Regions from separate parts of the Citrobacter sedlakii genome, predicted to be linked through region 2. Evidence: riboswitches for the same ligand, from Rfam matches in the RefSeq annotation. Region 2 holds a riboswitch; each other region holds the start of a gene.

Region 1 (9,653 bases), 2.1 Mb from region 2:
GCACAACGGTTTATGGCTGCCAACCCTGAAAGCAAACTGCCGGGGATCACCACCACACGGATTGCATTAGCGAACGATGCCCAACGGCAAATTATTCTAAATACATACGACTAAATTTTACGCAATACATCATTGCTAAGGCGGAATTCTAAGTGAATACCGCCTTTTTAAGTTTATTAATACACCAAAGCATACATTTAATGTAATTTATTCTTTTTAAGAATGGTATTTTGCGCTTTATTATTCATAAATATAATGCGTTATGTTATTTGCGTTAAATCAATAAAACGAGACGTTCACATTGCCTTAACGTTATCTTCATGAGATTTTTAAATTGAAGTCATTCAACGGATACTCTTTTAAAAATACGATAAGGATAGACTTATGAAAAAGTCGGTTATTTTTACGTCGCTGCTTCCCTTTTTATTTGCAAGCATGACCAATGCAACAGGTACAAACGTTATTACAGAAGATGGACAATTGATTATTAAAGCGACGGTTGAAGGATCATCCTGCCATTTTAGTTCTGATGGTGGAAACTCCGCGGTAATTGATATGGGTATAATTTCTACTTCTGATGTTTATAAATTAGCTATCGGCTCAGTTGATACAACGAAATGGAATAATGAAGGGGATGTGCTGGAAATTATCTGTCCCGACAATGTAAAACTAAATCAAATCACTTTTGATCCCACGTTATTTTCAGCTGTACATTCTGGCCTGTTACAGGATGATAATGGTGATGCGACTGGCGTCGGTTTTGCCGTAAATTTTCATAATACCGATTCCGCAAGCGTACAAATTACGCAAAAAAATCAGGTTGTCGATGTTAGTAGCTTAACGGGAACATCCACGGGCGAGGGTGGGGTGATGTATTCACTGAAATTTGACGCCCGTTGGGCGCGACTGGCTCAAGTGGTAAAAGCGGGCGACGTAAAATCAACCATCAAATTTACCGTTGAAACTGACTAGTATTAGTTGCTCTTGTCGGAGAGCTCTGGCAAGAGCTGTATCAAAATAAGGCTGTACACGATGAAACGGATTTTATTTTCGAGCCTGTTAGCGCTTATGCTTCCCGCTCATGCGGATGTTGTTATTTATGGTACTCGCGTTATTTACCCGTCAGAGAGGAATGAAATTATCGTGCAACTGATGAACCAGAGCGGTAAGGCCTCGTTGGTTCAGTCCTGGATAGATGACGGTGACACGACCATCCCGCCAGAAAAGATTCAGGTGCCGTTTTTGCTTACTCCACCCGTAGTGCGGATAAAGGGAAACTCGGGCCAGCAAATTAAAATTAAGAAAATGCCAAACGCGTTACCGCAGGATAAAGAAAGCCTTTTTTATTTTAACGTACTGGATATCCCGCCCAATGTCAGTGAGCATGAAGGGAAAAATACCCTGAAATTTGCTATGCAAAACCGCCTGAAGTTGCTATATCGGCCAAAAGGCATAGAACCCGTGACGCAAAACAGTATTAAGAAAATCACCTTGTCGAGAAAACAGGGGGGATTACAACTGAATAATGGGACTGCTAACTGGATTACGATACCTAAAATTGAAGCGAAAAAAGTGCAGCTTAATAGCAAAACGCTTTTACTGGCACCGCTATCCACTCAGGCGGTTACGTTAAAATCTGCTGCCAGCAATGACTATCACATCACGATTATTGACGACCGCGGAAATTACGTGAGCGATAGGGTTCAGGTTAACTAATATGAGGTGTGGCTATGTTACGGATAACTCCTCTCGCGTCCGCGATATTCATATTGCAGTTTTCTTGTCCCCTGTTAGCGGAAGAAGAGACCTTTGATACCCATTTTATGATGGGCGGATTAAAAGGCGAGAAAAGCAGTAACTTCAGTTTTGACGGTGAAAATCCCATTCCCGGCGTCTACGATTTAGAGCTCTATGTGAATCATCGCTGGAGTGGAAAGTATGAGTTAACCGTCAAGGACGATCCTGATACGACGTGTTTAACCGGGCAGCTCCTGCATCGTCTGGGTATCGATACGGAATCACTCAAAACGGGTAAAGATGCGCAATGCATTCCCTTAAAAACCGCGGTGCATGGCGGAGATTACGTGTTTGATATCGGTCGTTTTCGTCTTGAATTGAACGTACCACAGGCGTTTGTTAACGAGCCAGAATATGGGTATGTCGAACCGCAAAACTGGGATCGTGGTATTGATGCGTTGTATACCTCTTATTATGTCAGCCAGTATAACAGTGATTATGAAAATACCGGCAACAATAAGAATATCTTCGCGCGTTTCAATAGTGGGCTGAATTTGCTCGGATGGCAGCTGCATTCCGATGCCAGTTACAGCAAATCCGACGACAGCAGAGGGGAATGGAAAAGTAACACTCTCTATCTGGAACGCGGGCTCCCGGCGGTATTAGGTACGTTGCAGGCGGGTGAGATGTACACCTCTTCAGATATTTTTGATGCTGTTCGCTTTCGCGGTATGCGTCTGTATCGCGACATGCAAATGTTGCCGAACTCTAAACAAAATTTTACCCCTGTCGTTCAGGGCATCGCCCAAAGTAACGCGCTGGTTACCGTTGAGCAAAACGGCTTTATTGTGTATGAGAAACAAGTTCCTCCAGGACCTTTTGCGATAGCCGATCTGCAGCTGGCAGGAGGTGGGGCCGATCTTGACGTCAGCGTAAAAGAAGCAGATGGCAGTATCACCACCTATCTTGTGCCTTATTCGTCGGTTCCTAATATGCTTCAGCCTGGCGTATCAAAATACGATTTTGTCGTTGGGCGGAGCGATATCGAGGGTGCCAGTCATCAAAGTGACTTCGTGCAGGCCAGCTATCAGCATGGGGTGAACAACCTGTTAACCCTCTACGGCGGTACGATGCTGGGGGACAATTACTCGGCTTTCACGCTGGGTACCGGCTGGAATACGGCTTTTGGCGCGGTCTCTTTAGACGCCACGCAAGCACACAGTAAACAGGATGATGGCGCTGTTTTCGATGGACAAAGCTACCAGATTGCCTGGAATAAATATTTCTCGCCAACAAAAACACGCTTTGGCCTGGCGGCATATCGCTACTCGTCACGTGATTATCGTACCTTTAACGATCATATATGGGCGAATAATAAAAACAGTTATCACCGCGACGATCACGATGTCTACGATATTGCCGACTACTATCACTATGACTTTGGACGCAAGAACAGTTTTTCAGCCAATATTAGCCAGCCGCTTGCTGAAGGTTGGGGGACGTTGTCGTTAAGCACCCTGTGGCGGGACTATTGGGGTCGAAATGGTAACAGCAAAGATTATCAGCTCAGTTACTCCTCTGGCTGGCGGCGTATCACTTATACGCTTTCTGCCAGCCAGACGTATGATGAATCTCACCAGCAAGATAAACGCTTTAACCTTTTTATATCAATTCCGCTTGAATGGGGTGACGGTATCTCAACACCTAAGCGTCAACTGTATCTTTCGAATTCAACCACGTTGGACGACGATGGCTTTACGTCGAATAACACCAGCCTGACCGGTATCGCAGGTGAGCGCGACCAGTTTTCCTACGGCGTTAACCTGAGCCATCAGCGTCAGGATAGCGAAACCAGCGCCGGGGCTAACCTCACATGGCGCGCGCCGGTTGCGACTCTCAGCAGCAGCTACAGCCAGTCTTCACACTATACACAGAGCGGGGCAAGCCTTTCCGGCGGAATTGTGGCCTGGTCTGGTGGTATTAATCTGGCCTCTCGTCTTTCTGATACGTTTGCGATCATTGAAGCGCCGGAGCTTAAGGGGGCATATATTAACGGTCAGAAATATCGGGTTACCAATAGTAAAGGGACGGTATTGTATGACGGCCTGAGCGCGTACCGGGAAAACAGACTGACGCTGGATATTTCTAACACCGATAGCACCACTGAATTGCAGGGAAACCGGAAAAGCGTAGCGCCTTATCGCGGGGCGGTTGTAAAAGCCCGATTTGACACTGATCCACGTAAGCCCTGGTATTTCCGCGCACTCCGCCCCGATGGCACGCCGCTGACCTTTGGTTATGAGGTAGAAGACCCACAGGGGATAAATATCGGATTGGTGGGGCAAGGCAGTACGTTATTTATTCGTAGTGATGAAGTACCGGCAAAAGTCAACGTCGCCGTGAATAAACAGCAGGGCCGTTACTGCACAATCTCTTTCAATAATGAGATTGATGAAAGTAAAACCTATGTCTGCCAATAAAAGGAAATTACGATGAAATGGATACTCTTCACAATATTATTGCTGTGTTCGTTCTGGGCTCAGGCTTACAAATGTGATTTTATGCCGTCCGAAACAATAAATGGTGAGTACACTTTCACGCCAAATGCCATGTCCGGAACGTTGGAAGGCGGTCTTTTTGCGGCGAGCCAGAACGGAACGATAGTCTTGTTATGCAACTCTACGGTAAACGCATGGCTGGAGGCAGCAATGCTCATTGCGCAAAGCGACAGCTATGCATTTCGGGTTGGCAGCAAATACTACATAATCTCATTTACGGTTGATTATCAGAAGCAGACGCCGGTTGCGGCGAAGTCGCAATATACGTTGGCGGATTTTTTCGCTATGGCGGGACTGGTGCTACATTATTCGATTGTGGAAGCGGATTCGCCGGGGGACGCGACGGTCATTTTGCCTGGGGCGACAATACCGCTGGTGACCACCTTACGGCTGGACTACTGTCAGGGGAATCAGACTAACTGCTCTTCAGACAAAAAGGTAAATTACACTATCAATATATTTCTGGATATCGATATTACGACCTGTGCTTTTGGCCATCAGGAGATCGATTTGGGCACAATAAATATTAACGATCTTAATAAAAAACCGTTCACACTTTATCCCGTCCAGTTTATTTGTCAGGCGAGGGGGGCGGGGAGCCTGAAATTTACCCCGGACAATGTTGTCTTTTATTTTGAACCGATTAGCCCCCTGGCTGAGGATGAGATGACCTTAACCAATGATTTAGCGGCATCCCCTGGCAGCGCAGGGGCGGTAGGGTTTCAGCTCTCGCTGGACGGTACAACCAGCATTCAGTATGGACGCGCATTCCCGTATACCTCGCCAGAGATTATGGGAAGCACAGTGCCCATCAATCTTTATGCGCGAACCAGAACCTATGCAGGTCACGTCGCAGCGGGAGAAACCCTTAGCAGGGTGAAGGTGGTTGTCGATTATCACTAATAACAAAACCTGGCAGGATATTTACGCACCCATGAAAGGGTGCGTTTTTTCACCGATGATAAAAAATTTCGCCGTCGTAGGCTTTGATGATCTTACCGTCAGCGTCGTTGATCAGCACATACGCGCCACCCATGTAGGTCCAGTGGGTTCCGGCATCGGGCGCGGGCAGATTACGTAATTTCCACTGTTTGATGTTGTACTCATCGGTGCGGTACATCTCGGGAACCGTATCGCCGGGTTTAAAATGGGTGAAATCAGCCACGAAGCTGCTGAGCTCATATTGATCAATCCCCTTTGCGGCGACGGTTGTAGCAGGTGCGGCCCAGACCGCGCTGGAAGCGAGCAGCAATGCGCCCAGCAACATAGTATTTTTTATACCCATACACACTCCACTCTTCGGGTTATCCATCAAGGTCGTACATGATTCAACCGCAGAGCCAGGTCAGGCAAGCGCCTTTTTGTGAGATTCCCGGCAATTGAGTAAAAATTGTAACCTTCCTCTCCGGCGTTTCACAAACAGAGATTACTTCCGCCGCATCTCATTGCGACATGAGATATGTCTTATCTGAACAGACTGACTGGAGGAAAGCGTTCGAGGAAAACCCCGCGCCGGGCGGGGGAATGGTTATTTCTGCACCACCTGAAGGATACCGTGTACGCGGCTATGCGCTTTAGTGTAAGAGGCCGTTTCAACCCCTTCATCATTAAGCGAGATGGAGAGGATATATCCGTTACCGCTGACTTCGTAGTAAGCGGCATTGACGCGTTTGACTGTCGCTTTCTTGTGATTAATATGCGCAACGGTAAATCCGTTGTTAATACTGGCGTTAATCCCCGGCCCGCTGAATTCTGCCATTCGCAATGGATCGGCAACATGACTGGCGTTTGCTGCCTGTGCATGTTGCGCTATATCGTTAACATTTTTTTGCCCACCGTATTTTGCCATTCTGTCAGCTGGCGACGCACATGCCGCCAGCGCGACGACAACAGGAATCAGACATAACCTCGTTACGTTTTTCACATCATCACCATTACATTTAACCCCATACACAAAAGCTTAGTCGCTGGGCGTACATCGCCCCGGCGAAAAAGCCACAAAGCAGAAACAGAAAATACATACTGACCTGCAAAATTAAAAATTTTAAGTCTTTCAAGGTAATTAACGTTCACGTTGGCCAGACTGAATTTGGAATCAAGCGCGGAATGAGAGAGACATTGTATTAATGTCAGCAATCGGCCTGTTGAATATAAAGACTATGTTTTAAATAAGCCCGCATGACGTTGATGCAGATCATATGAAATGCCTCCTGGAAAATAAATGCCAAAAAATAAAATGATGACATTACGTTAATGTGGCGATTGCGTAAATAATTAGCGTGGGTTATTTGAGAACAGGAGGCGGCGACGGGAAAATAATCTGATATAAGGTGATGCTTATCCTTCCTGCCTCCAGTTTAAAACCATCTTGCAAAGCGCAGAGGCTTACCTTACCCTTTTAACCTTGCATAACGCATTTATGCACATTGACTCGGGGTGCCCTTCCACGCGAAGGCTGAGAAATACCCGTACCACCTGATCTGGATAATGCCAGCGTAGGGAAGTCAGACACTGCTCGTGTCCCTTCTTCGCGCGGGCAGGAGCGTAACTATGCAGCCTGACCTGCTCAGCCCCGCACTTGCGGTGCATACTCTGCAACATTTTAAACAACACTCTCCGTTAACCCATTGCATGACCAATGATGTGGTTCAGAGCTTTACCGCCAATACGCTGCTGGCGCTCGGCGCTTCCCCCGCGATGGTGATTGAACCTGACGAAGCGTGTCAGTTCGCCGCGATTGCCAGCGCGCTGTTGATCAACGTCGGCACGCTAACCCAGCCGCGCGCAGTAGCGATGCGGGCGGCGGTTGAACGGGCGAACAGCGCGCATACGCCGTGGGCGCTCGACCCCGTCGCGGTGGGAGCGCTCGACTATCGCCGTGAGTTCTGCCTGGACATATTGAACATGAAACCCGCCGCCATTCGCGGCAATGCCTCTGAAATTCTCGCCTTAGCCGGTGAGCGAGCCGGCGGTCGCGGTGTGGATACCACCGACGCTGCCGCCGCTGCGTTGCCCGCGGCGAAGCGGCTGGCCGTACGGGTGGGGGCCGTTGTCGTGGTCACCGGGGAAATAGATTATGTTACCGATGGCGAACGTACCCTGATCGTCGCCGGCGGCGATCCGTTAATGACCCGCGTTGTGGGCACCGGCTGTGCGCTCTCGGCAGCAGTGGCGGCTGTCTGCGCGCTGCCGGGCAGTCGGACAGAAAATGTCGCATCCGCCTGCTGGTGGATGAAACGCGCCGGACAACGTGCCAGCGAAATCTGTCGCGGTCCGGGGAGTTTTATCCCGGCATTCCTCGACGCGCTGTATCAACTCGACCAGGAGGCGCTGGCATGAAACGGATCAACGCATTAACTATCGCCGGAACGGACCCCAGCGGCGGCGCGGGCATTCAGGCCGATCTGAAAACCTTTTCTGCGCTTGGCGCGTATGGCTGCTCGGTCATCACCGCGCTGGTGGCGCAAAACACCCGTGGCGTGCAGTCGGTTTATCGTATTGAGCCTGATTTTGTCGCCGCACAGCTGGACTCGGTGTTCAGCGATGTGCGTATCGATACCACCAAAATCGGTATGCTCGCCGAAACCGATATTGTGGAAGCGGTAGCTGAACGTCTTCGGCGCCATCAGGTGAAAAATGTGGTGCTGGATACGGTTATGCTGGCGAAAAGCGGCGATCCGCTGCTATCGCCTTCGGCTGTCGCCACCCTGCGGACGCGTTTACTGCCGCAAGTTTCGCTGATTACGCCCAATCTGCCCGAGGCCGCGGCGCTTTTGTCATGTCCGCATGCCCGTACGGAAAAAGAGATGCTGGAGCAGGGACGTGCGTTGCTGGCGCTGGGATGTGGCGCGGTGCTGATGAAGGGCGGACATCTGGACGATACGCAAAGCCCGGACTGGCTGTTTACGCCGACGGGCGAGCAGCGTTTTACCGCGCCGCGGGTGATGACCAAAAATACCCACGGTACGGGCTGTACGCTCTCTGCGGCGCTCGCGGCGCTGCGCCCGCGCCATACCGACTGGACCGAAACGGTGCAGGAGGCGAAAAGCTGGCTTTCTGCGGCGCTGGCCCAGGCGGATACGCTGGAGGTTGGGGAGGGGATTGGACCGGTTCATCATTTCCATGCCTGGTGGTAGCGTATATACTGGCAAAAGACTTGCTGTCAGGAAAAACGTCCATGGAACAAGCGCATACCCGGCTTATCGCACAGCTCAACGAACGTATCGCAGCGGTGGACAATACACCGTTGTACATTAAGTTCGCCGAAACGGTAAAAAACGCCGTGCGCAGCGGCGTGCTGGAGCATGGCAATATTCTGCCCGGCGAGCGCGATCTGAGTCAGTTGACCGGCGTTTCGCGCATAACGGTGCGCAAGGCGATGCGGGCGCTTGAGGATGAAGGCGTGGTGACGCGCGCGCGTGGGTACGGTACGCAAATTAACAACATTTTTGAGTACTCCCTGAAAGAGGCGCGCGGTTTCTCTCAGCAGGTGGTCCTGCGCGGGAAAAAACCGGACACCCTGTGGGTCAACAAGCGGGTGGTAAAATGCCCGGATGACGTGGCGCAACAGCTGGCGGTCGAAACCGGAAGCGACGTCTTTTTACTTAAGCGGATCCGCTATGTTGATGAAGAGGCGGTATCCATCGAGGAATCCTGGGTGCCTGCGCATCTTATTCATGATGCGGATGATATCGGCGTATCATTATATGATTATTTCCGTAGTCAGCATATTCATCCGCAGCGAACCCGTTCACGGGTGAGCGCAAAAATGCCGGACGCCGAATTCCAGTCGCATATTCAACTGGATGCTAAAATCCCCGTGCTGGTCATTAAACAGGTCGCGCTCGACCAGCAGCAGCGGCCCATTGAGTACAGTATTAGCTATTGCCGTAGCGATTTATATGTCTTTGTTTGCGAGGAGTAGCGCTTTTGCAGACCGGTCGTCTGCATGAGGCAAAAGCCGCACTGATTTGCGCCGATGCGGCTTTATGATTTATCTCTTGAGCGAAACCAGCAGCTGTTCACGGAACGGCGCACAGTCGCCGCCCCGGTGTCCCACGACCCACGACGCGACGGCGTTACCAAGCAGCACCGCGTCCGCAACTGACCAGCCAGAGGCCAGACCGGCCAGCAATCCCCCGGCATGACTGTCGCCCGCGCCAATGGTATCAACCACCGTTGTCGGGAAGGCGGGGACGCAGCCAGCGGCATCGTCAGTGAAATACCATGCTCCGTCTTTGTCATGACGCACTATCAGTGGCGCAGCGAAACGCCTGACCCATTCTGCGCCAAATGTCCGGATTTCCTTGCTTAGCGTAAAGCGATCGCTGACGATGTCCGCCTCCTGGCGATTAAGCG
Region 2 (9,653 bases):
CCAGAGCAGATGTTCAGCCATCATGTAGCAATCGACCCGCCAACTGTCTGAAAGGCCAATCAGCGCGCCAAGGCCAATTTTATCGATCCCGGCGCGCCCCAGACGATCCGGCGTTTCGAGCCGCCAGATAAAGTCCTGCTTCTTGCCCCGGAGATGGTGTTGCGCATACTGCGCCTCATGCCAGGTTTCCTGATACACCATCACGCCGTCAAGTCCCAGCGTTTTTAGTTCGGCGTACTCCGCTTCCGATAATGGCTGCACCTCCATCTGCAACGATGAAAACCGACGACGAATAGCGGGAAGGTGGTGACGAAAATAGTCCATTCCCACCTTAGCCTGATGTTCACCGGTCACCAGCAGCAGATGCTCAAACCCCAGCTCGCGAATGGCGTCGCACTCCCGCGCAATCTCTGCCTCATCCAGCGTCTTGCGCTTGATGCGGTTGCTCATTGAAAAACCACAGTAAGTACAGTCGTTTGCACACAAATTAGAGAGATACAGCGGAACGTAAAAGCTTACCGTGTTGCCGAAGCGCTGGCGGGTAAGCTTCTGCGCCCGCTGCGCCAGCGGTTCCAGATACGCGCTGGCCGCAGGTGACAGCAACGCCATCATATCGTCACGGCTGAGTACGTGAGCGTTAAGCGCCCGTTCCACGTCAGCGGACGTTTTGCTGTTGATGCGCAGGCGAATATCATCCCAGTCCAGCTGTCGCCAGCGCTCAGTGAACGTTTTCATACTGACGCCTCCAGAAAGCCCGTCAGCGGGCTGGTGGCGCTGGCGCTGGCGCGACGAGAGCCGGGCACCGCCTGGCGTGCCAGTAACCCGGCTTCGACCGCCAGGCGGAAGGCGCTCGCCATGGTGACCGGATCGTCAGCCACCGCGATGGCCGTATTAACCAGCACGGCATCCGCCCCCATTTCCAGGGCCTGCGCCGCGTGGCTGGGGATGCCAATGCCAGCGTCCACCACCACCGGAACAGTCGCCTGTTGGATGATGATCTCCAGCATCGCGCGCGTTTCCAGCCCCTGATTAGAGCCAATTGGCGCGCCTAACGGCATCACCGCCGCGCAGCCTGCTTCTTCCAGCCGTTTGCACAACACCGGGTCAGCGCCGCAGTAGGGCAATACTACGAATCCCTGTTTCACCAGCGCGTCGGCGGCTTTCACTGTTTCGATGGGGTCCGGCAGCAGCCAGCGGGCATCAGGATGGATTTCGAGCTTCAGCCAGTTTGTCCCGAGCGCTTCGCGCGCCAGCTGTGCGGCAAAAATGGCTTCTTCAGCCGTTTTCGCGCCGGAGGTGTTAGGTAACAGCGTCATACCTGCCTCGATCAGCGGCGCGAGTATCGCGTCATTTGGCTTATGCAAATCTACCCGCTTCATCGCCAGCGTCACCAACTGACTGCCTGAGGCGCGGATGGCGTCAATCATCAACTGCGGCGAGGCAAATTTCCCCGTGCCGGTAAACAGATGTGAATCAAAGGTTTTATCTGCGATACGTAACATCTCAACCCCCTGCGATAACCTGAAAAAGCAGGATCTGGTCGCCTTCCTGCACGATTTGGCGTTCCCACTGCTCGCGCGGCAGGATCTGTTGATTGAGCGCCAGCGCGGTGCCGGGCTTAAGCTGATTGAGCTGCGTCAGCAGGTCTGACACCGACAGCTCACTCGCACACTGTATTGGCTCATCATTAAACACGATTTGCATGTTGCCCTCCGCAGACCGGACAGTTGCTGGCGCGCCGTAACGCCAGGCTGCGCCACTGGCTGGTTTTGCCGTCAAACAGGCGCATTTCGCCGGTGGGCGCTTCCACACCGCTAAGCCATTTGATCGCCTCCAGTGCCTGTAATGCGCCCATCACCCCAACCACCGGGCCAACCACGCCTGCGGTACGACAGTTGCGCTCAGGCTCATCGTCGTCCGGCCACAGGCAGCGGTAACAGCCCTGCGTCCAGGGCGGCGTCAGTACCATGAGCTGTCCGCCGAACCCAACGGCGCTGGCGGTAATCAGCGGCGTATCAAGCGCCACGCAGGCAGCGTTAATCGCCTGACGCGTCGCCATATTATCGGTGCAGTCGAGCACCACATCCGCCTGCGCCACCGCCTGCCTGAGGGCGTCACCGGTCAGGCGTTGCGGTAACGCGATCAACTCGATATCCGGATTGAGACGCGCCAGACGCTGCCGCGCGATCTGCGATTTGGGGTGCGCGATATCATCAGCAGTGAACAGTATTTGTCGTTGCAGGTTGCTGATGTGCACCTCGTCGTCGTCGGCCAGCACCAGCGTGCCGATGCCTGCGCCAGCCAGATAAAGCGCGGCAGGCGAACCTAAACCGCCCAGGCCGACAATCAGCACATGGCTGTCGAGTAGCCTTTGCTGCCCTTCTACGGCAATCTCGCCAAGCAGAATTTGACGGCTGTAGCGCATAAAATCACGATCGTTCATCACCCACTCCTGCTAATTCGAGTAACTGCGCGGTAGCGACGCGCCAGTCTTCGGCCTGAGTGATCGCACTGACCACCGCAATGCTACCGACACCGGTTTCCAGCACGGCAGGGGCGCGTTCAAGGCTGATCCCGCCGATGGCGACGGTGGGATAATCGGCAAGGCGCTTAATGTGGGCCGTCAACTGCGTCAACCCCTGCGGCGCCGAAGGCATCTGTTTGGTTTGCGTCGGGAAAACGTGGCCGAGGGCGATATAGGAGGGGCGAGCGGCGAGCGCCACGTCGATCTCCATATCGTCATGAGTGGAAACGCCAAGTCGCAAGCCGGCTTCGCGGATGGCATGCAAATCGGTGGTTTCCAGATCTTCCTGGCCCAGATGTACGCCGTAGGCATTGTGCTTGATCGCCAGCCGCCAGTAGTCGTTGATAAACAGGCGGGCATCGTAGCGACGCCCGAGCGCAATGGCGGCGGCCACGTCAGCTTCTACCTCTTCATCGCGTTTATCCTTGATGCGTAGCTGGAGGGTACGTACGCCCGCCTCCAGCAGGCGTTCGATCCACGCGACGCTGTCGACAACCGGATACAGCCCCAGACGAAAAGGGACGGAAGGAAAATCGGGCTGATACATCACGCTTCCTCCTTACGCAGATAAATTTCGCCGCCCCTGGCGCGGAAATTCTCCGACATATCCGCCATCCCCACTTCAATGGTCTGCGCGGCGGCGTAGTCACGCACTTCCTGGCTGATTTTCATCGAGCAGAATTTGGGCCCGCACATGGAGCAGAAGTGGGCTACTTTGCCTGATTCCTGCGGCAGGGTTTCGTCGTGATAGGCGCGAGCGGTAAACGGGTCCAGCGCCAGGTTGAACTGGTCTTCCCAGCGGAATTCAAAGCGCGCTTTCGACATCGCGTTGTCGCGGATCTGCGCGCCCGGGTGGCCTTTCGCCAGATCCGCGGCGTGGGCGGCAATTTTGTAGGTGATCAGCCCCTGTTTCACGTCCTCTTTGTTTGGCAAACCGAGGTGTTCTTTCGGCGTCACATAGCAGAGCATGGCGCAGCCAAACCAGCCGATCATCGCCGCACCAATGCCGGAGGTGAAGTGGTCATATCCCGGTGCAATATCCGTGGTTAACGGCCCCAGGGTGTAGAACGGCGCTTCGTGGCAGTGTTCCAGCTCCTCGGTCATGTTGCGGCGGATCATCTGCATCGGCACATGTCCAGGCCCCTCGATCATCACCTGTACGTCGTATTCCCAGGCGATTTTTGTCAGCTCGCCCAGGGTATGCAGTTCAGCGAATTGCGCTTCGTCGTTGGCATCCTGAATGGAACCGGGGCGCAGGCCGTCTCCCAGCGAGAGCGAAACGTCGTAAGCGGCGCAGATTTCGCAGATCTCGCGGAAATGCGTATAGAGGAAGTTTTCCTGATGATGGGACAAACACCACTTCGCCATGATCGACCCACCGCGCGAGACGATGCCGGTCAGGCGTTTCGCCGTCATTGGCACGTAACGCAGCAACACGCCGGCGTGAATAGTGAAGTAGTCCACGCCCTGTTCCGCCTGTTCCAGCAATGTGTCGCGAAAGGCTTCCCAGGTGAGATCTTCAGCGATCCCATTAACTTTCTCCAGCGCCTGATAGATCGGGACAGTGCCGATCGGCACCGGGCTGTTACGCAGGATCCACTCGCGGGTTTCGTGAATATAGCGGCCGGTGGAGAGGTCCATGACCGTGTCTGCGCCCCAGCGGGTTGACCATACCAGCTTTTCCACCTCTTCTTCGATGGAGGAAGTGACCGCCGAGTTGCCGATGTTAGCGTTGACCTTCACCAGGAAATTGCGGCCAATGATCATTGGCTCGGATTCCGGGTGATTGATGTTGGCGGGAATAATCGCGCGGCCCGCAGCCACTTCGTCACGCACAAACTCCGGCGTGATGTTCTCCGGCAGGCGTGCGCCAAAGCCCTCGCCCGGATGCTGATGGCGCAGGACTTCGCTGTGGATGCGCTCGCGACCCATGTTTTCACGAATGGCGATAAATTCCATCTCTGGCGTGACGATCCCCTGGCGGGCGTAATGTAGCTGTGTGACACGGCGACCCGCTTTGGCGCGTTTTGGCGTCAGCAGGCCGGTAAAGCGCAGCGCATCCAGACCGTCGTCGGCCAGGCGAGCTTTGGTATAGGCAGAGCTGCGATCGCTGAGCGCTTCACTGTCGTCACGCGCGTCAATCCACGGTTGGCGCAGTTTCGCCAGACCCTGCTGCACGTTGATGGCAATTTCCGGGTCGCCATAGGGGCCGGAGGTATCGTACACCGGTACGGCTTCATTAGCTTCGAACTGAGGAGCCTCTTTGCTGCCGCCGATAAGCGTCGGGCTAAGCTGGATCTCCCGCATCGGGACGCGGATATCCGGCTGTGAACCGGTAATGTAGATCCGCTTCGAATTGGGGAAAGCGGTGCCTTCCAGCGTATCAATAAAATGCTGGGCCTGGGCGCGCTGCTCGCGACGGGTTAACTGAGTGGTAGACATAGCTCATTCCATAAAAAATTAAGGACGTGGCTTGTCAGACGACGGATGGAGTAATGGATGTGCGCCGCCCTTGCGGGCAGGTGCATGATGCAGAATTACTCTTGTTCCCTTCGCAGGTCTTAACCTGATCAGGTTCCGCGGATCCCGAATTAACGGTCTCAGCCTTTTCCACTTCATTCTTTGCGTTACCTTCTGGCATCGCGGATACGTTGTGGAAATCAGGCACTCCGACAAGATGACATCCCCTCCGGAGAGGGGGACGTTTTTAACCTACTCGTTAATTGCGCAGAACTCAAGCAGGTCGTTTAATTCTGGCGTGGTCATGCATGGCGTCAAATACCAGCATAATCAGCTTATCTTCGAGAACAAAGCGTGCTTCCAGCGCTTCGCCGATATCCGACAGCGCCTGTTGAAATTCATAGCAATTGTCATGATCGATGGCGGTCTCGAGAGTGGAATCATAGTAGTTCATGATCTGCTGGGTATTGGCTTCCAGCTGTGGCCAGATTTTGGTCGCGTTTAAAAGCTGACCGTTCCCTTCCAATTTATGCAGAATACGTTCATAAATACTGAAGTGTCCGGCGGAAAGGTAATCGACCAGGCTCTGACAAAAATCATCCAGCGCTTTTTCATTCAACCGCATGTACGATTCTTTGCCAGGCTTAATGCCAACCAGATTGTAGTAAGCCACGAGCAGATGCTTACGTACATGTAGCCAGCGATCAACCAGTTTATTACTTCCACCGACGCGTTCCGTCAGGTTTTCCAGCTGGTTTAACATGATTGACTCCGCAAGTGTAGAGTTAAAACTGCTTACCCAGAAATGTAAAAATAATGTTATCAACATGCCAGTGACGCAAAGGTAGTGCAAGAGCTATGGATCGTATTATTGAAAAATGGGATCACGGCTGGTGGATCGTCAGTCATGAACAAAAATTATGGTTGCCCTATGGGGAATTGCCACACGGCGACGCGGCAAATTTCGATCTTGTGGGACAGCGCGCATTACACATTGGCGAATGGGAAGGTGAGCCTGTCTGGTTGATACAGCAGCAGCGTCGTCACGATATGGGGTCAGTCCGCCAGGTTATCGATCAGGATGTCGGCTTGTTTCAATTGGCGGGGCGGGGCGTGCAGCTGGCGGAGTTCTTCCGCTCGCACAAATTCTGCGGCTACTGCGGTCACCCTATGCACCCGAGTAAAACCGAATGGGCAATGCTGTGTCGCCACTGCCGTGAACGCTACTATCCACAAATCGCCCCCTGTATTATTGTCGCCATTCGTCGTGATGATACCCTTCTGCTCGCCCAACATACCCGCCATCGCAATGGCATTCATACCGTGCTCGCCGGGTTCGTGGAGGTGGGCGAAACGCTGGAACAGGCTGTCGCGCGCGAAGTGATGGAAGAGAGCGGGATTACAGTGAAAAATCTGCGCTACGTGACCTCGCAGCCGTGGCCGTTCCCGATGTCGTTGATGACCGCGTTTATGGCGGAATACGACAGCGGCGAGATTGTCATCGATCCAAAAGAGTTGCTGGAAGCGGACTGGTATCGCTACGACGATTTACCGCTTCTGCCGCCGCCAGGCACCGTCGCGCGGCGTCTGATCGAAGATACGGTGGCAATATGTCGGGCTGAATATGAATGACATGGTAAACTGACGGACTGACGCAATAAGGAACTGCAAAATGACCGAACTGAAAAACGATCGTTATCTGCGTGCGCTGCTGCGCCAGCCCGTTGATGTCACCCCGGTATGGATGATGCGCCAGGCTGGCCGTTATTTACCGGAGTATAAAGCGACCCGCGCCCAGGCAGGCGATTTTATGTCCCTGTGCAAAAACGCCGAGCTGGCCTGCGAAGTCACGCTCCAGCCGCTGCGCCGTTATCCGCTGGATGCGGCGATCCTCTTTTCGGACATTCTGACCATTCCGGATGCGATGGGGCTGGGCCTTTACTTTGAAGCCGGAGAAGGCCCACGTTTTACTTCGCCGGTCGCCTGTAAGGCTGACGTCGACAAACTCCCCATTCCCGATCCGGAAGACGAGCTGGGCTACGTGATGAACGCCGTGCGTACGATTCGCCGTGAACTGAAAGGCGAGGTCCCGCTCATCGGCTTCTCCGGTAGCCCGTGGACGCTGGCGACCTACATGGTGGAAGGCGGCAGCAGCAAGGCTTTCACCGTGATCAAGAAGATGATGTACGCCGACCCGCATACCCTGCACGCGCTGCTCGATAAGCTGGCGAAAAGCGTCACGCTGTATCTCAACGCGCAAATCAAAGCGGGCGCCCAGTCGGTGATGATTTTCGATACCTGGGGCGGCGTGCTGACCGGACGCGACTATCAGCAGTTCTCACTGTACTACATGCACAAAATTGTCGATGGCCTGCTACGCGAAAATGACGGTCGCCGCGTGCCGGTCACACTATTCACCAAAGGCGGCGGACAGTGGCTGGAAGCAATGGCGGAAACCGGCTGTGACGCGCTGGGACTGGACTGGACCACCGATATTGCCGACGCGCGTCGCCGCGTCGGGCATAAGGTCGCCCTGCAAGGCAACATGGACCCGTCGATGCTTTATGCGCCGCCTGCCCGCATCGAAGAGGAAGTGGCGTCTATACTTTCTGGTTTCGGCCAGGGCGAAGGCCACGTCTTTAACCTCGGCCACGGCATCCATCAGGATGTGCCGCCGGAACACGCTGGCGCATTTGTGGAGGCCGTACACCGACTGTCCGCGCAATACCACCGCTAAGGAGAAACCATGGATCTCGCGTCGCTACGCGCTCAACAACTTGACCTTGCTTCATCCGTGATCCGCGAGGATCGGCTCGATAACGATCCGCCGGATCTGATCGCCGGGGCAGACGTCGGGTTTGAGCAGGGGGGAGAGGTGACGCGAGCAGCAATGGTTTTGCTGAAATACCCTTCTCTTGAGCTGGTCGAATACAAGGTGGCGCGTATCGCCACCACCATGCCTTATATCCCCGGCTTCCTCTCGTTTCGTGAATACCCCGCGCTGCTCGCGGCGTGGGAACAACTGTCGCAAAAACCCGACCTGCTGTTTGTCGACGGTCACGGTGTTTCACACCCGCGCCGTCTCGGCGTCGCCAGCCATTTTGGGCTACTGGTGGACGTGCCCACTATTGGCGTGGCGAAAAAACGCCTGTGCGGCAAGTTTGAACCGCTCTCCGCGGAGCCTGGCGCACTGGCGCCGCTGATGGACAAAGGCGAGCAACTGGCCTGGGTGTGGCGCAGCAAGGCGCGGTGTAATCCGCTGTTTATCGCGACAGGGCATCGCGTCGGGCTGGACAGCGCGCTGGCGTGGGTGCAACGCTGCATGAAAGGCTATCGTCTGCCGGAGCCGACTCGCTGGGCGGATGCCGTTGCGTCAGGGCGTCCGGCCTTCACGCGATGGCAGGAAATTCAGCCCTGATTAATGTACACTGCGGCTAATTTCCGTTTCGAGAATTCATCATGTTACAAAACCCGATTCATCTGCGTCTGGAACGCCTGGAAAGCTGGCAGCACGTTACGTTTATGGCCTGCCTGTGCGAGCGCATGTATCCGAACTACGCCATGTTCTGCAAACAGACGGACTTTGGCGACGGTCAGGTGTATCGCCGTATCCTCGACCTCATCTGGGAAACGCTGACGGTGAAAGACGCGAAAGTGAATTTCGACAGCCAACTGGAGAAGTTCGAAGAGGCGATTCCGGTCGCGGACGACTATGACCTGTATGGCGTTTATCCGGCGATAGACGCCTGTGTGGCGTTGAGCGAACTGGTACATTCTCGTTTGAGCGGAGAAACGCTTGAGCATGCCATTGAAGTCAGTAAGACATCCATTACCACGGTAGCGATGCTGGAAATGACTCAGGCGGGTCGCGAAATGACCGATGAGGAGCTGAAAGAGAACCCTGCGGTTGAGCAGGAATGGGATATTCAGTGGGAAATATTCCGACTTTTAGCCGACTGCGAAGAACGCGACATTGAACTGATAAAAGGGCTCAGAGCAGACCTGCGTGAGGCTGGCGAGAGCAATATCGGTATAAATTTTCAGCAATAAGACACGAAAACGTGATTTAACGTCTGAATTGTCGTGCCTGAAGGCTTCCCTTCCGCCCCCCGTCTGGTCTACATTTGGAGGGCGAAAAAAAGTGGCTATCGGTGCGTGTATGCAGGAGAGTGCTTTTCTGGCATTTCCGTCGCACTCGATGCTTAGCAAGCGATAAACACATTGTAAGGATAACTTATGAACAAGACTCAACTGATTGATGTAATTGCAGACAAAGCAGAACTGTCCAAAACCCAGGCTAAAGCTGCTCTGGAATCTACTCTGGCTGCCATTACTGAGTCTCTGAAAGAAGGCGATGCTGTACAACTGGTTGGTTTCGGTACCTTCAAAGTGAACCACCGTGCTGAGCGCACTGGCCGCAACCCGCAGACCGGTAAAGAAATCAAAATCGCCGCTGCTAACGTACCGGCATTTGTTTCTGGTAAGGCACTGAAAGACGCTGTTAAGTAAGACCGCGTGGCTGTGAACAGTTTTAACGAAGGGGCGGTGTCGCCCCTTTTGTCTGTCTGGCGTCGTACGCTGGCGCTGGCGGGCGTGCTGTTGCTGACGGCCTGCAGTCATAACGCTTCTCCACCGCCCTTTACCGCCAGCGGATTCGCTGACGATCAGG
Region 3 (9,653 bases), 690 kb from region 2:
GCTGCATCCGCCAATGGACAACCGCGTGCGCGACGCCTGCCAGTATATTAGCGACCATCTCGCCGACAGCCATTTTGATATCGCCAGCGTTGCCCAGCATGTTTGCCTGTCGCCGTCGCGTCTCTCGCATCTGTTCCGCCAGCAGTTGGGGATCAGCGTGCTGAGCTGGCGCGAGGATCAGCGTATCAGCCAGGCGAAACTGCTGCTCAGCACTACGCGTATGCCAATAGCCACTGTTGGACGTAACGTAGGTTTTGACGACCAGCTTTATTTCTCCCGGGTATTTAAAAAATGCACCGGCGCCAGCCCGAGTGAGTTCCGCGCGGGATGTGAGGAAAAAGTGAATGATGTGTCAGTGAAGGTGTCATAAGCTGTAACTATTCAGACAATTGATGGCTTGACGAAGCAGCGAGGGGTTTGCAGAATCCCTGTTTCGTAAAACTGACGGACGAACTATGCAAGCATTTCTGGAACACTTCATTCTGCAGTCCGCCATGTACGCTTTGATAGCCGTGGTGTTGGTGGCCTTTCTGGAATCGCTGGCGCTGGTCGGTCTGATTTTACCCGGCACCGTACTGATGGCCGGACTGGGCGCGCTAATCGGTAGCGGCGAGCTTAATTTCTGGCACGCGTGGCTGGCGGGGATTGTGGGTTGCCTGCTCGGCGACTGGATCTCATTCTGGCTGGGATGGCGCTTTAAAAAGCCGCTGCATCGCTGGTCATTCCTTAAGAAAAACAAGGCGCTGCTGGATAAAACCGAACACGCGCTGCATCAGCATAGTATGTTTACGATCCTGGTCGGACGGTTTGTCGGGCCGACGCGTCCGCTGGTGCCGATGGTGGCGGGAATGCTGGATCTGCCGGTCTCGAAATTTATCACCCCCAATATCATCGGCTGTCTGCTCTGGCCGCCGTTTTACTTTCTGCCGGGGATACTGGCGGGTGCGGCGATCGATATTCCTGCGGGAATGCAGAGCGGCGAGTTTAAATGGCTGCTGCTGGCAACGGCGCTCCTGTTATGGGTTGGCGGCTGGCTGTGTTGGCGCCTGTGGCGAAGTGGAAAGGCGGCAACCGACCGGTTAACTGTATTTCTCCCGAAAGCGCGTTTGCTGTGGCTCGCGCCTGGCGTGCTGGCGCTGGGGATTGTTGCGCTGGTGATGCTGATTCGTCATCCGCTAATGCCAGTCTACGTGGATATCCTGCTGAAGGTGGTCGGCGTCTGATTCTGGCTGAAGGATGGCTGCGCGTTATCTGGCCTACAAATGTGTTTCACTGTAGGCCGGGAAAGCGAAGCGTCCATGACAACCATCACCCTTTAATTCCCAGCAATGCCGAGGCGCTGGCTTTCCCACTGACCAGTTCATCGGTTTTGCCTTGCCAGGCGATTCGCCCATCGGCCACGACAACGGAGCGGGGGGCGATGCGGGCGGCGTCCTCCACACTGTGTGAAACCATCAGCAGCGTTAACTGTCGGTTGTGACAGACATCGCTGACTAACGCCAGCATCTCCTGACGCAGGGCGGGGTCGAGAGCGGAAAACGGCTCATCAAGGAGCAGCACGGGCTGATCGCGTACCAGACAGCGCGCCAGCGCAACGCGCTGACGTTGACCGCCGGACAGTTCGCCGGGCAGGCGGCGCATCAGGTTGTCGATGCCCATTTGCCGCGCGATATGCATCAGTTTCTCGCGCTGTAGGGCGCTGAGCTTCAACCCCGGATCCAGCCCCAGCCCAATGTTTTGCTGCACGTTCAAATGGCTGAACAGGTTATTTTCCTGAAATAGCATCGACACCGGACGACGAGAAGGGGGAGTAGCGGTATGATCGTCGCCCTCAATCATCAACGTGCCGCTGGCAGGAGTAAGAAAACCGGCGATCAGGTTCAGCAGCGTACTTTTCCCCGCCCCGCTAGGCCCCAGAACGGCTACCTGCTCGCCCCGGGCCACGGAAAGCGTAAAGCGCATTGGCAGATGATGATAAAGCCAGGTTATATCAGTCAGTTTTAGCATGTCGTCCTGGTAATTTCTCGATAGCGGTAAAAAGCATAAAGCACAGCAACAGCAGTAACAGTGCGGTCACGGCGCCGTCCTGACTGCGGTACGAGCCGATTTGTTGGTACAGATAAAACGGCAGCGTCCGAAAATCGTCATTACCGAACAGCGCCACCACGCCAAAATCACCGATGGAAAGCACACAGGCGAAAGCCAGCGCCTGCGCAAGCGGGCGTTTCAGAGCGCGTAACTCCACAACCTTGAGCCGCCGCCAGCCTTCAATCCCCAGCGACTGGCACAGCATTGAGTAGCGGGAGGCGGCGTCACGCATGGGATTTTCCAGCACCTTTAACGCATAAGGGATCGCCATCAGCGCATTGGTGAAGATCACGATGCCGTCCGCCGACGCCGGCAGACCAATGCTGTTATTGAGCAGCAAAAAGAAACCGGTCGCCAGCACAATGCCGGGCATGGCGAGGATCAGCATTCCGCTCAGTTCCAGCGTTTGCCCTGCCAGCACATGCTGACGGGCCCGCAGTTCGCGGCTACTCCACAGGAGCATCATGGTGAGGATCACGCACAGCAGGCCTGCCGCCAGGGCGATGCGCAGCGAGGTCCACATTGCCTGCCACAGGATCGGTTGCGCCAGTACGTCCCACAGATGGCGGTTGAGGCCATCAACAATCACCGCCAGCAGCGGCGGCAGTAATAACAGTAACGCGAGGAGAATAAGCAGCGTATCGCTAATCCGACTGTGCAGGCGGTCGTCCGGATCGCGCCACCCCTGCACCAGCGTGGTTCCGGGAACGATGGCTTTACTTAAGCGCTGGCTCAGTAGCACCAACGCCAGGCAGCAGACCATCTGGATCAACGCTAGCATCGCCGCACGCGCCGGATCGTAGTCATAGCTCAGCGCCTGATAAATCGCCAGCTCGATAGTGGTCGCCTGTGGCCCGCCGCCGAGCGATAGCACGGTGGCAAAGCTGGCGAAACAGAGCATAAAGATAAGGGCGGCGACGGGCGGGATTTGACGGCGCAACCACGGCCACTCGACGAAACGAAAAAAATGCCAGCCGCGAAGACCAAGTTGGGCGGCGAGCTGACGCTGTTCGCCGGGAATATTTTCCAGCGACTGCAGCAGAAGTCGGCTTGCCATAGGCATATTGAAAAAAACGTGGGCCAGCAGGATACCTTGCAAACCGTAAGGAGAGAAGGTCCATTCCAGCCCGAACGTCTGCCAGAGCGAAGCCAGCCAACCCTGTCGTCCATAGACGCTAAGGATACCAAATACCGCCACCAGCACCGGGAGGATCAGGGTCATCGCGCACAGGCGCAGCAGCGCCAAACGGCCGGGAAAACGACGCCGGTAGAGCGCGCGGGCAAGCCATATCGCCGGGAAGACCGACAGCACAGCTGACAAAAACGCCTGCCAGAAGGAAAAGCGCACCACGTGCCACAGATAACTGTCCTGCCAGAGCGAGGACCATTCCCCCTGCGGCGCGTTAAGCCACAGCGCCAGAAATGCGGCCAGCGCGACCGCCAGCATCAGCGTGGCGGCGCTAAAACCGGGCAGCAGCCAGCCGGGAATTAGCGGCTGACGGCGCGTTGCCATTCGCTAATCCAGGCCTGACGGTGGTTTGCCACTTCAGCTGGCGTGAATTCCAGCGTGGTGGTTGGTTTGGTTAACGTCTCAAACCCGGCGGGCAGTGGGGTGGTGGTAACCGGATACATCCAGTTGCCGGTCGGGATGGCGCTCTGGAAGGCGGGCGTGAGAATGAAGCGCAGGAACGTCGTCGCCAGCTCAGGCTGCTTGCTGGCGACGGTGCGCGCCGCCACTTCCACCTGCACGTAATGCCCTTCGCTGAAATTTGCCGCCGCGTAGTTATCCTTTTTCTCTTCGATGAGGTGATACGCGGGAGAGGTGGTATAGCTCAGCACCAAATCGCTTTCTCCCTTCAGGAACAGACCGTACGCTTCGCTCCAGCCTTTGGTGACGGTGACCGTTTTCGCCGCCAGCTTTTGCCAGGCTTCCGGCGCTTTATCGCCATACACTTTCTGCATCCACAGCAGCAGGCCAAGACCCGGCGTACTGGTGCGGGGATCTTCATAGATCACACGCCATTTTTCCGGACTTTCTACCAACTCTTTCAAACTTTTTGGCGGATTTTTTAGCGTTGTCTTGTTATAGACAAAGGCAAACCAACCGTAATCGTAAGGAATAAACGTGTCGTTATTCCAGGTGAAAGGGACGTTTACGGCATCGGTATGGATCGGTGTTTTAGCGAACAGCCCGGTCTGCGTGGCGGCTTCCAGCAGGTTGTTGTCCAGCCCCAACACCACGTCGGCTTTGCTGTTTTTCCCTTCCATACGCAGGCGATTGAGCAGCGATACGCCATCTTCCAGCGCCACGTATTTCAGTTCGCAATCACAGTGAGCCTCGAACGCTTTTTTGACCGCCGGGCCGGGACCCCAGTCGGCGGCAAACGAATCATAGGTATAAACGGTAAGCACAGGTTTGGCGAACACGGGCGCTGCGCACAGGAGCAGCAGGGGAAGACATTTTTTAAGCACTTTGCACCTCAATAGATGGGTGGCAAAGGATTTTGAGCGGTAGCCTCAAATCCCTTCGCCGGCGTTATCCGGATCAGGTTCGACGGGTATTTTCTCAGCCTGTACACCTCATCCTGAATGACGTTGTGTATGTTTATCAGCACCCCGTTGAGAACGCCGTTAGTGTAATGATTTTGTTGCTATGCAGCAATCACGGGTCTGGTGGCGCAAACCATGCCGATTTAAAGTCGAACCAGCCAAGCGTGTTCATACGTAAACCGCGCATACTGCGCTGTCCCTGGATGATCAGCCAGTGGTGAATCAACGGGACGATCGCTTTACTGGCTAACAGTTGCTGACACCAGGCCGCCAGGTTCATCTCACCGGTGCGCCAACGGGCGGCGTCCGCCTCCCAGTCCAGCGGAATGCAGTGCTGCAACAGCGGAACTTCACAGAGATACGCGAACAGCGAAAAGTCGAGTGGAAGGGTGAAGTTGGCGCTGTTTAGCCAGATATCGCTTTCAATGTCTCCGGCGTGCCACTGATCGTAGTCGATCTCCTGTATATTCAGCTTTACCTGATGTTCCGCCAGCAGTTGGCTCATGATCTGCGCAATGACCCGGTGTTCGATATGATCGTGGTAATAGGTCAGGGTGAGGGACTCCAGCCCGGCAGGTTTTTCGCCGTGGCCCGGACGGGCATGATGCCAGCGAGGTAGCAGGCCATAAGCGGGAAACCAGTGGCGCTGATAGTGCTCGTCGGCATAGTAGAGCAGATTACTCGGCGACAGGACGCGACTGACCCACTCCCGGACCTCCTGATTTGCGCCACGGTGGGTGCGGGCGTCAAACAGCAGGTAATAGCAGCCTTCTTCCAGCCGGCTTTCAATGGCCTTTTCATCGTTAGTGGGGCCTTCCAGCGTCAGCGCGCCGGTCGGTTCATCGCCGATATCCGGCAGCACCCAGACGTTAACTTCATCGATTAGCGCCCGATAGCCAAAGAAATCATCAAAAGCGTGAATTTTTAACTGATTACGCGTGTTGCGCATTACCGCATAGGGGCCGGTGCCAATAGGATGACTGGCGAAATGGTTCAGCGTTTCCCATTCGCGCGGCAGGATCATCGCGGGCACCTGCGCCAGCAGTAAGGGAAGCCAGCGGTCAGGCTGCGACAGGTGAATATCCAGCGTCCATGGCGTTGGCGAATTGATGCGGGAAATGTGCGAGTACAGTGGCAAGGTGTTAATTCGTGTGAGCGAAGCGATCACGTCGTCCATTTCCAGTTCGCGACCGTGGTGAAAATGAATGCCCGGACGCAGAAAAAAACGCCAGTGTAACGGGGAAATTTGCTGCCAGTGATGCGCAATATCGGCTTCCAGTTCCCCATTTTCCTCATTTACCCGGGTTAAGGCGCTAAAGATTTGACGGGCGATATGCGTTTCTGAGCGCCGCAGCGCCGTACCCGGCAGCAGGTTTTGCAAAGGACGATAATACAGGACGCGCAGGATGTGACGCCCCTGGCGGAAGCTGCGTCCAAGATGTGACACCAGCATCTGGCGAACGGCGGTTTTGTCGCCCACCAGTTGCACCAGTTGATCGATCCGATCCTGCTCCAGCAGATCTTCCGCGCGCTGCTGCTGGAGGGCAAGTCCGGTGTAGAGGAACGTCAGACGAGAGCGTTTGCCACGGCCCACTTCCGCTTCCCACGTCAGCCAGCCGCGCGCCTGCATCGTGTTCAGCAGAGTGCGCATATGGCGACGCGAGCAGTTCAGCAGTTCCGCCAGCTCGTTGAGCGTGGTGTCCTGGGTTTTGCCGTCGCAGCATTGCCACAAACGGATAAATTGTTGTTGCAGACGACCAGAAGACATAAAAGGGGAACTCCAGCGAAAAACTCAGCAATTTTATTATCCCTATATTAGGCCAATAATGATTCCCGATGAAGCACGATGAAGGGGTCAACAATGCGCCAGTTCTATCTGAAGTATTTTTCCGCGACAGAAAAGTTGTCCTGGTTGGCTTGCCTGAGCGCACCGCAGCGCTTAAAGATGCTGGAAGAACTGATGCAGTGGGAGTGACATCGCGACCCCGGATTGGCAGACATCATGTGTGACTGAGTATTGGTGTTATTCACCCCGCCAGCAGGTATTATCTGCTGGCTTTTTTCGTTTCCGCTGCGCGCTAAGGAAAGGTTTATGCTCTGGATCATGACGATGGGACGACGTCTCAACGGTGTTTATGCGGCATTTATGCTGGTCGCCTTTATGATGGGCATCGCGGGCGCGCTACAGGCGCCGACGTTGAGCCTTTTCCTGAGCCGTGAAGTGGGGGCGCAGCCGTTCTGGGTGGGGCTGTTTTACACCGTCAACGCCATCGCCGGGATTGGCGTCAGTCTCGCGCTGGCAAAGCGCTCCGACAGCCAGGGCGACCGGCGCAGACTGATTCTGTTTTGTTGCCTGATGGCCATTGGCAACGCCCTGTTGTTTGCTTTTAACCGTCATTACCTGACGCTGATCACCTGCGGCGTATTGTTGGCGTCGCTGGCGAATACCGCGATGCCGCAGCTGTTTGCGTTGGCGCGGGAATACGCTGACAGCTCGGCGCGGGAAGTGGTGATGTTCAGTTCGGTGATGCGTGCGCAGCTTTCCCTGGCCTGGGTGATCGGCCCGCCGCTGGCGTTTATGCTGGCGCTTAACTACGGCTTTACGGTGATGTTTTCTATTGCTGCCGGAATTTTTGCGCTGAGCTTTGTCCTGATCGCCTTTATGCTGCCATCGGTGGCGCGGGTTGAACAACCGGCCGATGTACCTGTCACCCGGGTTAGCGGCTGGCAGGACAACAACGTTCGCATGCTGTTTATCGCCTCCACGCTAATGTGGACCTGCAACACCATGTACATCATTGATATGCCGCTATGGATCAGCGCTGAGCTGGGGTTGCCGGATAAGCTTGCCGGGATCCTGATGGGGACCGCGGCAGGGCTGGAAATTCCGGCGATGATCCTCGCTGGTTTTTATGTCAAACGCTTCGGCAAGCGCCGGATGATGGTGACTGCAGTAGCGGCGGGCGTGCTGTTTTATCTCGGTCTGATTGTTTTTCACAGCCACGCGGCGCTATTGATTCTCCAGGTGTTCAACGCGGTGTTCATCGGGATCGTCGCCGGAATTGGGATGCTCTGGTTTCAGGATCTGATGCCGGGCAGGGCGGGGTCGGCGACGACGCTCTTCACCAACAGCATCTCAACCGGCGTGATCCTCGCGGGAGTGATTCAGGGGGCGGTGGCGCAGAGCGTCGGGCATTATGCCGTTTACTGGGTGATTGCGGCGATCTCTGTGGTAACGCTGTATATGACCAGCCAGGTGAAGGATGTCTGAGGAGAGAGTATCCGGCCCACAGGAAGGGCGTTTGTGGGCCGGATAGCGCGAAGCCGCTGTGAATTAAAAGCGCATCGCAGGAGGACAATCAGCGCATAAACGCGGGCTGCTTGTCTTCGTAAGCGGCGATAGCCGTCTCGTGCTGTAACGTCAGACCGATGCTGTCCAGACCGTTCAGCATGCAGTGACGGCGGAAGGCATCAAGAGTAAAGCTGTAGCGCTTTTCGCCCGCCTTAACGACCTGCGCTTCCAGATCCACCTCAAAATAAATCCCCGGATTCGCCTGCACCAGTGTGAACAGCTCATCGACCTCTTCATCGCTCAGCTTCACCGGCAGCAGCTGGTTGTTAAAGCTGTTGCCGTAAAAGATATCGGCGAAGCTCGGTGCGATCACCACTTTGAAGCCATAGTCGGTCAGCGCCCAGGGGGCGTGTTCACGGGATGAACCGCAGCCGAAGTTTTCCCGCGCCAGCAGAATAGACGCGCCCTGATATTCCGGGAAGTTGAGCACAAACGCCGGATTCGGCTGCTCGCCTTTGTCATCCAGAAAACGCCAGTCGTTAAACAGGTGCGCGCCAAAACCGGTGCGGGTAACCTTCTGTAAGAACTGTTTAGGAATGATGGCGTCGGTATCAACGTTGGCGGCATCCAGCGGGACAACCAGGCCGGTATGTTGGGTAAATTTCTCTGCCATGGTGGTCTCCTTATTTAATGCTGCGAATGTCGGCGAAATGGCCGGTGACGGCGGCAGCGGCGGCCATTGCCGGGCTGACCAGATGGGTACGTCCGCCGCGGCCCTGACGGCCTTCAAAGTTACGGTTGCTGGTTGAGGCGCAGCGCTCGCCCGGATTCAGACGGTCATTGTTCATCGCCAGACACATTGAGCAGCCCGGTAAACGCCACTCAAAGCCCGCTTCAATGAAGATCTTATCCAGACCTTCCGCTTCCGCCTGCGCTTTTACCGGACCGGACCCTGGCACCACCAGCGCCTGAACGCCTGGCGCCACTTTCCGTCCTTTCGCCACTTCTGCGGCGGCGCGTAAATCTTCAATACGTGAATTGGTACAGGAGCCGATAAATACTTTATCGATCGCCACTTCCGTTAACGGCACGCCAGGCTTCAGCCCCATATAGGCCAACGCCTTTTCTGCGCTTGCCCGCTCAACCGGATCGGCGAAAGAAGCCGGATCGGGGATCATGTCGGTTACCGAAATTACCTGGCCCGGATTGGTTCCCCAGGTGACCTGTGGCGCAATCTCTTCAGCCTGTAAGGTGATAACTGTATCGAAGCGGGCGTCCGGATCGGTTTGCAGCGTTTTCCAGTACGCAACCGCATCATCAAAATCCTTGCCTTTCGGGGCGTGCAAACGGCCTTTCACATAGTTGAAGGTGGTTTCATCCGGGGCGACCAAACCCGCTTTCGCGCCCATCTCAATCGCCATGTTGCACAAGGTCATACGGCCTTCCATGCTCAGGGCGCGGATCGCGTCGCCGCAGAACTCCACGACGTGGCCGGTGCCGCCTGCGCTGCCAGTTTTACCGATAATCGCCAGCACGATGTCTTTCGCCGTGATACCCGGCGCCGCGCGGCCCTTGACCTCAATCTTCATGGTTTTCGCGCGACCCTGCTTCAGGGTCTGCGTCGCCAGTACGTGTTCAACTTCCGAGGTGCCGATGCCGAACGCCAGCGCGCCAAACGCGCCGTGTGTGGCGGTATGGGAGTCGCCGCAGACGATGGTCATGC

The links. A riboswitch is a leader RNA that binds a small molecule or an ion and turns the genes downstream of it on or off. The one in region 2 is predicted to bind thiamine pyrophosphate.
Region 1: another riboswitch for thiamine pyrophosphate. It lies ahead of thiM (hydroxyethylthiazole kinase); the one in region 2 lies ahead of thiC (phosphomethylpyrimidine synthase ThiC).
Region 3: another riboswitch for thiamine pyrophosphate. It lies ahead of thiB (thiamine ABC transporter substrate binding subunit); the one in region 2 lies ahead of thiC (phosphomethylpyrimidine synthase ThiC).

What each region holds. Positions count from the first base shown of each region.
Region 1 is NZ_CP071070.1:1,757,069-1,766,721, forward strand. Features, by position in the region: gene JY391_RS08290 (DUF2574 family protein) at 1-114, shown strand, start outside; gene JY391_RS08295 (fimbrial protein) at 385-972, shown strand; gene JY391_RS08300 (fimbria/pilus periplasmic chaperone) at 1,033-1,716, shown strand; gene JY391_RS08305 (fimbrial biogenesis outer membrane usher protein) at 1,731-4,217, shown strand; gene JY391_RS08310 (fimbrial protein) at 4,230-5,198, shown strand; gene rcnB (Ni(II)/Co(II) efflux transporter accessory subunit RcnB) at 5,248-5,580, opposite strand; gene JY391_RS08320 (hypothetical protein) at 5,824-6,219, opposite strand; TPP riboswitch at 6,718-6,814, shown strand; gene thiM (hydroxyethylthiazole kinase) at 6,846-7,634, shown strand; gene thiD (bifunctional hydroxymethylpyrimidine kinase/phosphomethylpyrimidine kinase) at 7,631-8,431, shown strand; gene JY391_RS08335 (GntR family transcriptional regulator) at 8,473-9,219, shown strand; gene JY391_RS08340 (PfkB family carbohydrate kinase) at 9,289-9,653, opposite strand, start outside.
Region 2 is NZ_CP071070.1:4,451,968-4,461,620, reverse strand. Features, by position in the region: gene thiH (2-iminoacetate synthase ThiH) at 1-735, opposite strand, end outside; gene thiG (thiazole synthase) at 732-1,502, opposite strand; gene thiS (sulfur carrier protein ThiS) at 1,504-1,704, opposite strand; gene JY391_RS21100 (HesA/MoeB/ThiF family protein) at 1,688-2,443, opposite strand; gene thiE (thiamine phosphate synthase) at 2,430-3,071, opposite strand; gene thiC (phosphomethylpyrimidine synthase ThiC) at 3,071-4,966, opposite strand; TPP riboswitch at 5,055-5,206, opposite strand; gene JY391_RS21085 (Rsd/AlgQ family anti-sigma factor) at 5,259-5,747, opposite strand; gene nudC (NAD(+) diphosphatase) at 5,843-6,616, shown strand; gene hemE (uroporphyrinogen decarboxylase) at 6,657-7,721, shown strand; gene nfi (deoxyribonuclease V) at 7,731-8,402, shown strand; gene JY391_RS21065 (YjaG family protein) at 8,444-9,034, shown strand; gene hupA (nucleoid-associated protein HU-alpha) at 9,221-9,493, shown strand; gene JY391_RS21055 (DUF1481 domain-containing protein) at 9,506-9,653, shown strand, end outside.
Region 3 is NZ_CP071070.1:3,762,385-3,772,037, reverse strand. Features, by position in the region: gene araC (arabinose operon transcriptional regulator AraC) at 1-370, shown strand, start outside; gene JY391_RS18005 (DedA family protein) at 456-1,223, shown strand; gene thiQ (thiamine ABC transporter ATP-binding protein ThiQ) at 1,309-2,007, opposite strand; gene thiP (thiamine/thiamine pyrophosphate ABC transporter permease ThiP) at 1,991-3,601, opposite strand; gene thiB (thiamine ABC transporter substrate binding subunit) at 3,577-4,560, opposite strand; TPP riboswitch at 4,593-4,717, opposite strand; gene sgrR (HTH-type transcriptional regulator SgrR) at 4,751-6,406, opposite strand; gene sgrT (glucose uptake inhibitor SgrT) at 6,500-6,613, shown strand; gene JY391_RS17975 (sugar efflux transporter) at 6,731-7,909, shown strand; gene leuD (3-isopropylmalate dehydratase small subunit) at 7,998-8,603, opposite strand; gene leuC (3-isopropylmalate dehydratase large subunit) at 8,614-9,653, opposite strand, start outside.